DNA from 3 places in the Mesorhizobium sp. B2-3-7 genome. Region 2 is predicted to be linked to each of the others. Evidence: predicted binding sites of a transcription regulator. Region 2 holds the regulator's gene; each other region holds the start of a gene.
What was found. Region 2 encodes LexA, which represses DNA repair genes until DNA is damaged. Its sites were predicted from a motif close to TGTTCNNNNTGTGTTCNG; they were not measured.
Positions count from the first base shown of each region.

Region 1 (3,272 bases), on a different contig from region 2:
CTGCTCGATCACCATCGGCACCAGATTGGCAAAACCGGTCATCGTCTCTCTCCGTTTTTCATGTGTCGGCCACTCAAGCGGCGCGCTGCAGAAGGCAAAATGAATTGGCTGCGGGGCGGCGGCCGGAGGCACGCGCAGCGAATGAAAGCCGGCAGCCGGCGCCTGCCATGGTCACCATGGGCCTGGCGGCGGATGTCGCCGCACGGGCAAAGCCTTCATGGATAATATGCAGATGCGTGCCGCCCGAAACGGTGCGGGCGAGCGTGAAGGTGACGATGCTGTCGAGCGGGTTCCGTTCCTCGTCGGGCCGCGGCTGTTCCCGCCAGGAATAGCGAAGCCTTTTTCCGGGCTCGGCATCGAGGATCTCGCATTCGATCGGCGCATCCGCCCCGGCAAAGGCGAAATTGCTGCCGATCTCAGGATTGATGTCGTTGGGCATCATCCAGGCCGCAAGCAATTCGGGCACGGTCAGCGCCCGCCATACCTTTTCCGGCGGCTCGGGGAGATCGCACTCGAACTCGATCGCGTCGGGGGCGGTCCGCGCAGGGCTTTCGTCGGTCACTGGTGCGTGCGTCATTGGTCCATGTCCTTGAGAACCGTCCTCAGTTTTTCGATGCGCTCGGGCCAGAACGTCCGGTAGCGTTCGATCCAGCCAAGCAGCGGGTCGAGCCCTTGCGGATCGGCGCGGTAATAGGCGTTGCGGCCCGCCCGCCGCTCGACCACCAGGCCTGCGCTGCGCAGCACCGCCAGGTGCTGCGACACAGCCGGCTGCGATACCGTCATGCCGGTGCGCAGCTGCGACACCGTCATCTCGCTGGTGGCGAGGCGTTCATAGACGGCGCGTCGGGTGGGGTCGGCCAGCGCCCGGAAAATTTCCGCTTCGATCATGGCGAAAGCATAAGTCGATACTTATCGATTTGGCAAGCGATGTTTTACGGCCCATATGAAGGGAAGCTGGCGGCTCCGGCATTACTGCCATTCCTTGACAATGAGCGGCGATGCGTATAGGAACGAAAAGAGAACAAAAACCTTGTGGGAAAAGGCAGCCACGGCAGGCAACGGGTGTGCGCAACCTGTAAGGTGCTGCGACAAAAATTTGTTTCGGACGAGCGCGGAGAAGTATCATGGCGGGTAGCGTCAACAAGGTCATTCTGGTCGGCAATCTCGGAGCGGACCCGGAGATCCGCCGCCTGAATTCTGGCGAGCCGGTCGTCAACATCCGCATCGCAACATCGGAAAGCTGGCGCGACAAGAATTCCGGCGAGCGCAAGGAAAAGACCGAGTGGCATAATGTCGTCATCTTCAATGAGGGCATCGCCAAGGTTGCCGAGCAGTATCTGAAGAAGGGCATGAAGGTTTATGTCGAGGGCCAGTTGCAGACACGCAAATGGCAAGACCAGACCGGTGCCGACAAATACACGACGGAAGTCGTGCTGCAGAGGTTCCGCGGCGAGCTGCAGATGCTCGACGCGCGCGGCCAGGGCGAGGGCGGCCAGGTCGGCGGTTATTCCGGCGGCGGCAGCCGTGGTTCCGATTTTGGCCAGTCCGGCCCGAACGAAGGCTTCAATCGTGGCGGCGGCGCTCCCAAGGGCGGCGGCGGTTCGTCGCGCGAGCTGGACGACGAAATTCCGTTCTGAGCATCGACACGGCGTGACGGGCATTTGAGGAGAGGGCGCGATGTCGCTCGGACCGCTCCTATCGGCACGTCCTCCGATCCCATGGCATGCGCTCGCGGCCTTTGCCGCGCTAGCGATAGGCGGCGTGCAGCTGGCGCTGCCGAAAGGCACGCTGCGCCACCGCGCGATGGGCTATCTCTGGGCGGCGCTGATGCTGGCCGTCGCCATCTCGAGTTTCTGGATCCAGCAGATACGGCTCATTGGCCCTTTCAGCCCGATCCATCTCTTGTCGATCCTGGTGCTGGTCACGGTGCCGCTGGCGGTCTGGCATGCACGCAATCACCGCGTCGCCAAGCACCGCAAGGCGATGATTGCGTTGTATATCTTTGCACTGGTGGGTGCCGGTGTCTTTACGCTGGTGCCCGGCAGAATCTTGCACGACGTGGTCTTCGGCGTCGCGCAAGCCAGACCGTGATCCCGAGTGGAAGGAATATCAGTTGAAAGCACGCATCAAATGGGTCGAGGAACGCACCTTCGTCGGCGAGTCCGGCACAGGCCATAAGGTCGTACTGGGGACCGCGTTCGGCCCTGAAGGGAGAACGCCGGGGCCGAGCCCGATGGAACTGGTGCTGATCGGCACCGGCGGCTGCTCGGCCTATGATGTCGTCCATATCCTCGAAAAGGGGCGCGAGGCGATCGAGGACTGTGTGGTCGAGCTCGATTCCGACCGAGCCGAGACCGATCCCAAGGTGTTCACCCGCATTCATATGCATTTCATCGTCAAGGGCAGGGCGCTGTCGCCCGACAAGGTGAAGCGGGCGATCGATCTCTCGATCGAAAAATACTGTTCGGCTTCGGCCATGATGTCCAAGACCGCCGCCATTACCCACGATTTCGAAATTATCGACACGACGGCAAAATAAGCGGCCTATGAGGCCATCAGCGCCTTGATGCCGTCAGCCACGAACTGGACGGCAAGTGCCGCCAGGATAACGCCGAGCAGGCGGGTCAGGATCGAACGGCCGGTCTGGCCGAGGATGCGGTCGATGCGCTCCGAGAGCACGAACACGAGATAGGTGATGGCGAGGCAGACGAAGATGATGCCGACCAGTGCCGCCTGGGCGCCAAAACCCTGAAACGAGCCGGAGAGCAGCACAGTCGCCGAAATCGCGCCAGGGCCGGCGATCAGCGGGATCGCCAGCGGGAAAGCGGCGATGTTGTGGATCATGTCCTTGGTGATGGCGACGTCGCCGATCTTCTCCTTGCGGTCTTGCCGGCGCTCGAACACCATTTCGAAAGCGATGAAGAACAGAAGGAACCCGCCGGCGACGCGGAATGCCGGCAGCGTGATGCCGAACACCGACAGGATCGACGCGCCGGCAACCGCGAACAGCGCCATCACAAGGAAGCCAATGACCGAGGCGCGGACCGAGACCTGCTGGCGCTCCTCGCGGTTCATGCCGCGCGTTATCGCCAGAAACAGCGGCGCCAGCCCGGGCGGGTCGATGGTCACCAGAATGGTGACGAAGGCGTTGAACAGGCTGTCGAAACTCGGCATCTCTCACCCCTCCCGCCGGGCCGAGCCCGCATCCCGACATTGGTAGAGCAAAGCAGGGACGGAGGAAACCGGCTGGGGAGAGGCGGCTCGCGAACTCT
Region 1 covers NZ_VFVV01000004.1:43,363-46,634, reverse strand. Annotated here, with positions in the region: gene FJ940_RS09730 (ATP-dependent Clp protease proteolytic subunit) at 1-42, opposite strand, end outside; gene FJ940_RS09725 (SRPBCC domain-containing protein) at 74-577, opposite strand; gene FJ940_RS09720 (metalloregulator ArsR/SmtB family transcription factor) at 574-888, opposite strand; gene FJ940_RS09715 (single-stranded DNA-binding protein) at 1,125-1,637, shown strand; gene FJ940_RS09710 (DUF2306 domain-containing protein) at 1,678-2,091, shown strand; gene FJ940_RS09705 (OsmC family protein) at 2,114-2,539, shown strand; gene FJ940_RS09700 (MarC family protein) at 2,545-3,174, opposite strand.
Region 1: the regulator LexA is predicted to act here: its motif matches at 1,007-1,024, upstream of FJ940_RS09715 (single-stranded DNA-binding protein).

Region 2 (3,272 bases):
ACGGTCGAGCTCGACGGGCAAGGCGCCGGCGGTATGGCAGAGATCCCAGACAATCAGCGCGCCGGCATCATGTGCCGTCCGCGTCAGCGCGGCCATGTCGCGTAACTGCCCGGATTTGTAGTTGACGTGGTTGACCAGGATGACCGCGACCCGCTCGTCGATCAGTTCTTCTATGGTCGGCGCATCGACACCCTCGAGCCGCAGCACCGTGCCCGGCCGCGTCGAGGCAACGCCTTCGGCCATATAGAGATCGGTCGGAAAGCTGTCCCCCTCGGCGATGATGACTGACCTGTCCGGCCGCATCCCGAGTGCCGCATGCAGCACCTTGTAGATGTTGATCGAGGTGGTATCGCAGACCACCGTCTGGCCGGCGGCGGCCCCGATCAGGCGCCCGAGTTGGTCGCCGAGTTCGACCGGCATGTCGAACCAGCCGGCGGTGTTCCAGGCGCGGATGAGATCCTGCGCCCACTCCTGCGTGGCGGCCTTCTGCAGCTCGCCGAACACGGCTGGCGAAGCGGCGCCCAGCGAATTGCCGTCGAGATAGATCACCCCCTGGGGCAAGGTGAAGCGGTCACGCATGGCACGCAGCGGATCCGCGGTGTCCATTGCCTCGATCGCTGCGAGATCGGGAATTTTGCTCATGGTCGCGATGTTCCTCGGTGAGAAGAGCGCCCTGGAAACGGGCCGGCTGTTTTGCCGCCCGGGCAAGGGCTGGCCGCATAGAGGCGCAAGAACAGGGTGAACGCCCGGTTCGATCTTTGCTCGATTTCCGCCCGAGGCAGTTCCTCGAGCACCCCAACGATCCGGCGAACCTGGAGATCGCCGATCAAAAGACTGATGTAGATGTCGGCGGCTTCGGCAGGATCGTCACAGGCGATCAGGCCGGCCCGACTTGCGGTTCGAAGCAGGTCGCCAACAAGCGGCATTATGGTATTGCGGCCGAATTGCGCGATCGATTGGCCAAGCGTGCCTGTATCGTTGACGTCGCCGGCCGCGGCGCGATTGAGCGCCACCGCCTTGTCGCCCGTCACGAGGGTCAGCAGGACTGGCCCGAGCAAGTTCAGGGTTTCGAGCGGATCGCGCGCCTGGTGAAGGGCGTCCTCCAGCAGCTTCCTTGCCTCTCCCGCATTGGCTTCGATCAAGGATCGAAACAGGGTCTGCTTGTTGCCGTACCAGTTGTAGAGGGTTTCGTTCGAGGCCGATGCCCGCTTGGCGATAGCAAGCAGGGAGGCGCTCTTGTAGCCGGCTTCCCGGAGCACCGCATAGGCGGCCTCCTCTATCCGTTCGCGTCGCGCGGCCTGCTTCGGCGTGGTCATTGGTGTTCCTCTTCGAAAACCGTACATTATTATACGGTTTCGTCAAGCGAACGAACGAACGCAGCCCGTCGCGACCAGTGGTGGTGTCTGGCCGTTTTCCGGCGGAAGTTGGCATTTTGGTTTCGTTTCGTTCACGAGCCGCAGGGGTTTCTAATCCGCCCAAACGCACCCCGCACCTGCCGGTCACCCAGCTTGCAGGCTTGTGCCAAGAGTGGAGACCGGTCGGGCCACAGGCCATTAACCAAAATAGTTTCAAAGGGCCCGGGAGCGCATTGACGACGGACCGCGCTGGCAGGATGCTGGCTGCGGGAGGGCATTTCGTTTCCGTCGCCTTAACAAATTCATTAAACTTTAAATGGTTGCGGAACACAACTGGAACAGATAGTGTTTGTTCTGGGTTTGTTTTCTGATTCTGGTTCCAGACCCTTCGTGCAATGCCTTTGGGGGCCGCCATGCTCACGCGCAAGCAACATGAACTCTTGATGTTCATCCATGAACGGCTGAAGGAAAGCGGCATTCCGCCGTCCTTCGACGAGATGAAGGAAGCGCTGGACCTCGCCTCCAAGTCGGGAATTCATCGGCTGATCACGGCGTTGGAGGAGCGCGGCTTCATTCGCCGCCTGCCCAACCGGGCGCGCGCGCTGGAGGTGCTGCGCCTGCCGGACTCGATCGCGCCGGGTCTTAACGCGGCAAAGAAGTTCTCCCCGAGCGTCATCCAGGGCAGCCTCGGACAGGGCAGCAGCCCTAGCCGGCAGATCAAGCCGGCGACGTCTTCGCGTCTGCCCGCTGCCGGCAATGACGACGACGCGGTTTCAGCGGTGTCGATCCCGGTCATGGGTCGCATCGCAGCGGGTGTGCCGATCGACGCCATCCAGCATCAGACGCATTCCATTTCAGTGCCGCCTGACATGATCATGGGCGGCGAACACTATGCGCTGGAGGTCAAGGGCGATTCGATGATCGAGGCCGGCATTTTCGACGGCGACACGGTCATCATCCGCAATGCCGACACCGCAAGTCCCGGCGAGATCATCGTGGCCCTGGTGGACGAGGAGGAAGCAACGCTGAAGCGCTTCCGCCGAAAGGGTGCTTCGATTGCGCTCGAGGCTGCCAATCCGGCCTATGAAACACGTATTTTCGGACCGGACAGGGTCAAGGTGCAAGGCAAGCTGGTCGGCCTGATCAGGCGCTACTGAGCGGGGTCGGCGATGGGCTTTTCGGGTTTACGGTAAGGCGGCAGTCCCCTTGCCTCGCGTGAGAATTTCCGCTGTTCGTGCCAGGGCCGATATGGCCTGTCGACGGCAAAGCTGACCCGTGCCGGTGCCGTCGCCGATTGCTGGTCGAAGAAGACGGCGGCACTTCCCTTGCGAGCGAGCTGCCGCTTGGTGATGACGAGAACCAGCGGATTGTGGCAGGGATCGTAGCCCGCGGGGTCGTTGATGACGATCAGATCCGCATAGGAGCAGGCCCTCCAGGCGTCCTTGCGATCCTCCACCTGCGCGATGATCGCCCCCGAGGTATGCCGGGCCATGCACAGGCCCGTGAAGCAATAGAAAGGCGCTCCCGCCGGAAGTTGCGCGGGATCGAAGATGTCGAACTGTCGGTCTCCGCTGTCGAACAGTTCCGGCGCAACGATGGTTTCGGACTTCAGCGCGCGTTTCCAATTATCGACGGTGAATTCGTTCGGGCGCGCCCGGTTGATCGCGAGCTCGCCGCCGCCGATCGGCAACGCCACCAGGCGGGCATCCTCCGAAATCAGCACGTCCGGCGTGCGCGTGTCCGAGACGGTCAACAGGCCGGCGAGCGCGAAGGGAAGTGCCGCCAGCCGCAGCCATGTCGTGGCCATCGTCGCGATGACCAGGGCGATCGCCACCAGAAGGACGGATTGCTGCGAAATCAACCCGACCGCGTCGACCGGCGAGCGTTGCGAGATCCATCCTGATATGGCGATCATCG
Region 2 covers NZ_VFVV01000015.1:39,599-42,870, reverse strand. Annotated here, with positions in the region: gene kynU (kynureninase) at 1-642, opposite strand, end outside; gene FJ940_RS24455 (TetR/AcrR family transcriptional regulator C-terminal domain-containing protein) at 639-1,316, opposite strand; gene lexA (transcriptional repressor LexA) at 1,769-2,512, shown strand; gene FJ940_RS24445 (ComEC/Rec2 family competence protein) at 2,506-3,272, opposite strand, start outside.

Region 3 (3,272 bases), on a different contig from region 2:
TTCGCGACGGCGCCAGGATCCTTTGGATGTTCGCCATGCTGATGAAGGAAACGCAACCGCTGCGTTTCTTCGGCGCCTTCGCCCTGGTCTTCCTGGCGTCGAGCCTGTTCCTGATGGCGCCGGTGCTGGTCGAATTCGCCGAGACCGGGCTGGTGCCGCGCATGCCGACATGGGTGCTGTCGGTCGGCCTGCTCTTGCTCTCGATGCTGGCTGGTGTGACTGGGGTGATCCTCGACTCGGTGTCGCGCGGCCGCGCCGAACAGAAGCGCATCTTCTACCTGTCGATGCCTTCGGGCCGCATAGAGCGGCGCGAGCGCGCCAGCGAGCCGACTGCCGCGAAGGCCGGCCCAGGCAAGACGCCTCGCGCCGCATGAAGCGGTGAGCCGTCTCGTCCGCTTCGTCTTTGCCGGCGGCATCGGCTTCGTCGCCGACGCGGCCGCCCTCTGGTTGCTGCTTGCCGTCACGCCGCTCGGCCCTTTCAGCGCCCGCATGCTGTCCATCGGCTTTGCACTCTGTGTCACCTGGCAGACAAACCGGCATCTGACCTTCTCGCCGTCGAGCCGCGGCTTGGTGCGGGAAGGCGTGCGCTATGGCAGCGTCGGCATCGCCACCAGCATCGCCAACTATCTGGTCTACTGCGCCATCCTTGTCGTCCTGCCGACAACCCCGCCATTGGCCGCCCTTGCTTTCGCTTCGCTGGCCGCCATGGCGCTGTCCTTTCTCGGCTATTCCAGGCTGGTCTTCGACCGCTAGCGGCGTGGCCCGATTGGCAGAAGGCGCCGGGACCCTTATATCGCTCTCTCATCGACCGTGCTGGGGACCTGCCATGAAGCTGAAAATCGCCGTCCAGATGGACCACATCTCCACCGTGTCGATCGCCGGAGACACTTCTTTCGCGCTGTCGCTGGAGGCGCAGCGGCGCGGCCATCAGCTCTACCACTACACGCCCGACCGACTGTCGCTGCGCGACGGCAAGGTGTTCGCCCGCATCGAGGAGATGCAGGTGCGCGACGAGAAGGGCAGCCACTATTCGCTGGGCGAGAAGGTGCGAACCGACCTGTCGGAGATGGACGTGATCCTGCTGAGACAGGATCCGCCCTTCGACATGAACTACATCACCACCACGCACATACTGGAGCGCATCCACCCCAGGACGCTGGTGGTCAACGACCCAGCCTGGGTGCGCAACAGCCCGGAAAAGATCTTCGTCACCGAGTTTTCCGACCTGATGCCGGAAACGCTGATCACCAAGGATCCCCAGGAGGTCGCCGCCTTCCGCAAGGAATTCGGCGACATCATCGTCAAGCCGCTCTACGGCAATGGCGGCGCGGGTATCTTCCATCTGCTGGAGGCCGACCGCAACCTCGCCTCGCTGCTCGAAATGTTCGGCCAGTTGTTCCGTGAGCCCTACATCGTGCAGCGTTACCTGAAGGATGTGCGCAAGGGCGACAAGCGCATCATCCTGATCGACGGCGAGCCGGTCGGGGCCATCAACCGGGTGCCGGCCGAGCACGATTCCCGCTCCAACATGCATGTCGGCGGCCGCGCCGAGAAGACCGAGCTGACCGAGCGCGAACGCGAGATCTGCGCCCGCATCGGGCCGGCGCTGAGGGAACGCGGCTTCATCCTCGTCGGCATCGACGTCATCGGCGACTACATGACCGAGATCAACGTGACCTCGCCGACCGGCGTGCGTGAAGTCAAACGCTTCGGCGGCGCCGACATCGCCAGCCTGTTCTGGGACGCGGTGGAGGCCAAGCGGAAGTAACCGTTTTCATTTCGTATTAACCATGTTCCGTTTTTGCAACCGGAGACAATCGCGCTGCAACTTCAGCGATTTCATGTTCCTGTAATGTTCTTGATTTAGCCGAGGAATTGTGATTGTCTCCGGGCCAGGCCCTTCGCGGCCTGATTGCAAAAGGCTTGGGGCAAGCCCAGATCCGGGGGCAAAACATGGTGGCGCGGGTTCGCACGGTTGCTTTCCAGGGCATCGAGGCCGTTCCGGTCGACGTGCAGGTTATGATAGCGCCCGGCAAGGTCAACATGCACATCGTCGGCCTGGCCGACAAGGCGGTGGCCGAAAGCCGCGAACGGGTGCAGGCGGCACTCCATGCTTCCGGCCTGTCGATGCCGTCCAAGAAGGTCACTGTCAACCTGGCGCCCGCCGACCTGCCCAAGGAGGGCAGCCACTACGATTTGCCGATCGCGCTCGGCCTGATGGCGGCGCTTGGCGCCATTCCGGGCGACATGCTGGCCGGCTATGTCGTGCTTGGCGAACTCTCGCTCGACGGCACCATCGCCGCCGTCGCCGGCGCCTTGCCGGCCGCGATTGGGGCCAATTCCGAAGGCAAGGGGCTGATCTGCCCCTTCGCCTGCGGCCCGGAAGCCGCCTGGGCCGGCAAGGACTTTGACATACTCGCGCCGCGCAGCCTGATCGCCATCGCCAATCATTTCCGCGGCACGCAGGTGCTGTCCCGGCCGGAGGCCGGCATCCATGCCGCGGCGCGCGACCTGCCCGATCTTGCCGACATCAAGGGCCAGGAAACCGCCAAGCGGGCACTGGAGGTGGCGGCGGCCGGCGGGCACAACCTGCTGATGGTCGGCCCGCCCGGATCGGGAAAATCGATGCTGGCGCAGCGGCTGCCGTCGATCCTGCCGCCGCTGGCGCCGAAGGAATTGCTCGAAGTGTCGATGATCGCCTCCGTCGCCGGCGAGCTTGGCGAGGGCAAGCTGACCGACCGGCGGCCGTTCCGCGCGCCGCACCATTCGGCCTCGATGGCGGCGATGGTCGGCGGCGGCATCCGGGCGCAGCCGGGCGAGGTGTCGCTCGCGCACCACGGCGTGCTGTTCCTCGACGAATTTCCCGAATTCACGCCGCAGACGCTCGACGCGTTGCGCCAGCCGCTCGAGACCGGCGACTGCATGATCGCGCGCGCCAACCACCGCGTCACCTATCCGGCGCGCATCCAGCTTGTGGCGGCGATGAACCCGTGCCGCTGCGGCATGGCCGGCGAGCCCGGCTATCGCTGCCTGCGCGGCGAACGCTGCCGCACCGATTACCAGGCGCGCATCTCGGGACCGCTGCTCGACCGCATCGATCTCAGGATCGAGGTGCCGGCGGTCTCGGCCAGCGACCTGATCCGGCCCGACCGGGCGGAGAAGAGCGCCGACGTGGCGCTGCGCGTGGCGCGTGCCCGCACCCTCCAGCGCGAGCGCTTCGAACGGCTCGGCGTCACCAGCGCCACCACAAACGCGCATTGCGCGCCGGCGGT
Region 3 covers NZ_VFVV01000001.1:576,032-579,303, reverse strand. Annotated here, with positions in the region: gene FJ940_RS02945 (glycosyltransferase) at 1-374, shown strand, start outside; gene FJ940_RS02940 (GtrA family protein) at 379-753, shown strand; gene gshB (glutathione synthase) at 827-1,768, shown strand; gene FJ940_RS02930 (YifB family Mg chelatase-like AAA ATPase) at 1,954-3,272, shown strand, end outside.
Region 3: the regulator LexA is predicted to act here: its motif matches at 1,843-1,860, upstream of FJ940_RS02930 (YifB family Mg chelatase-like AAA ATPase).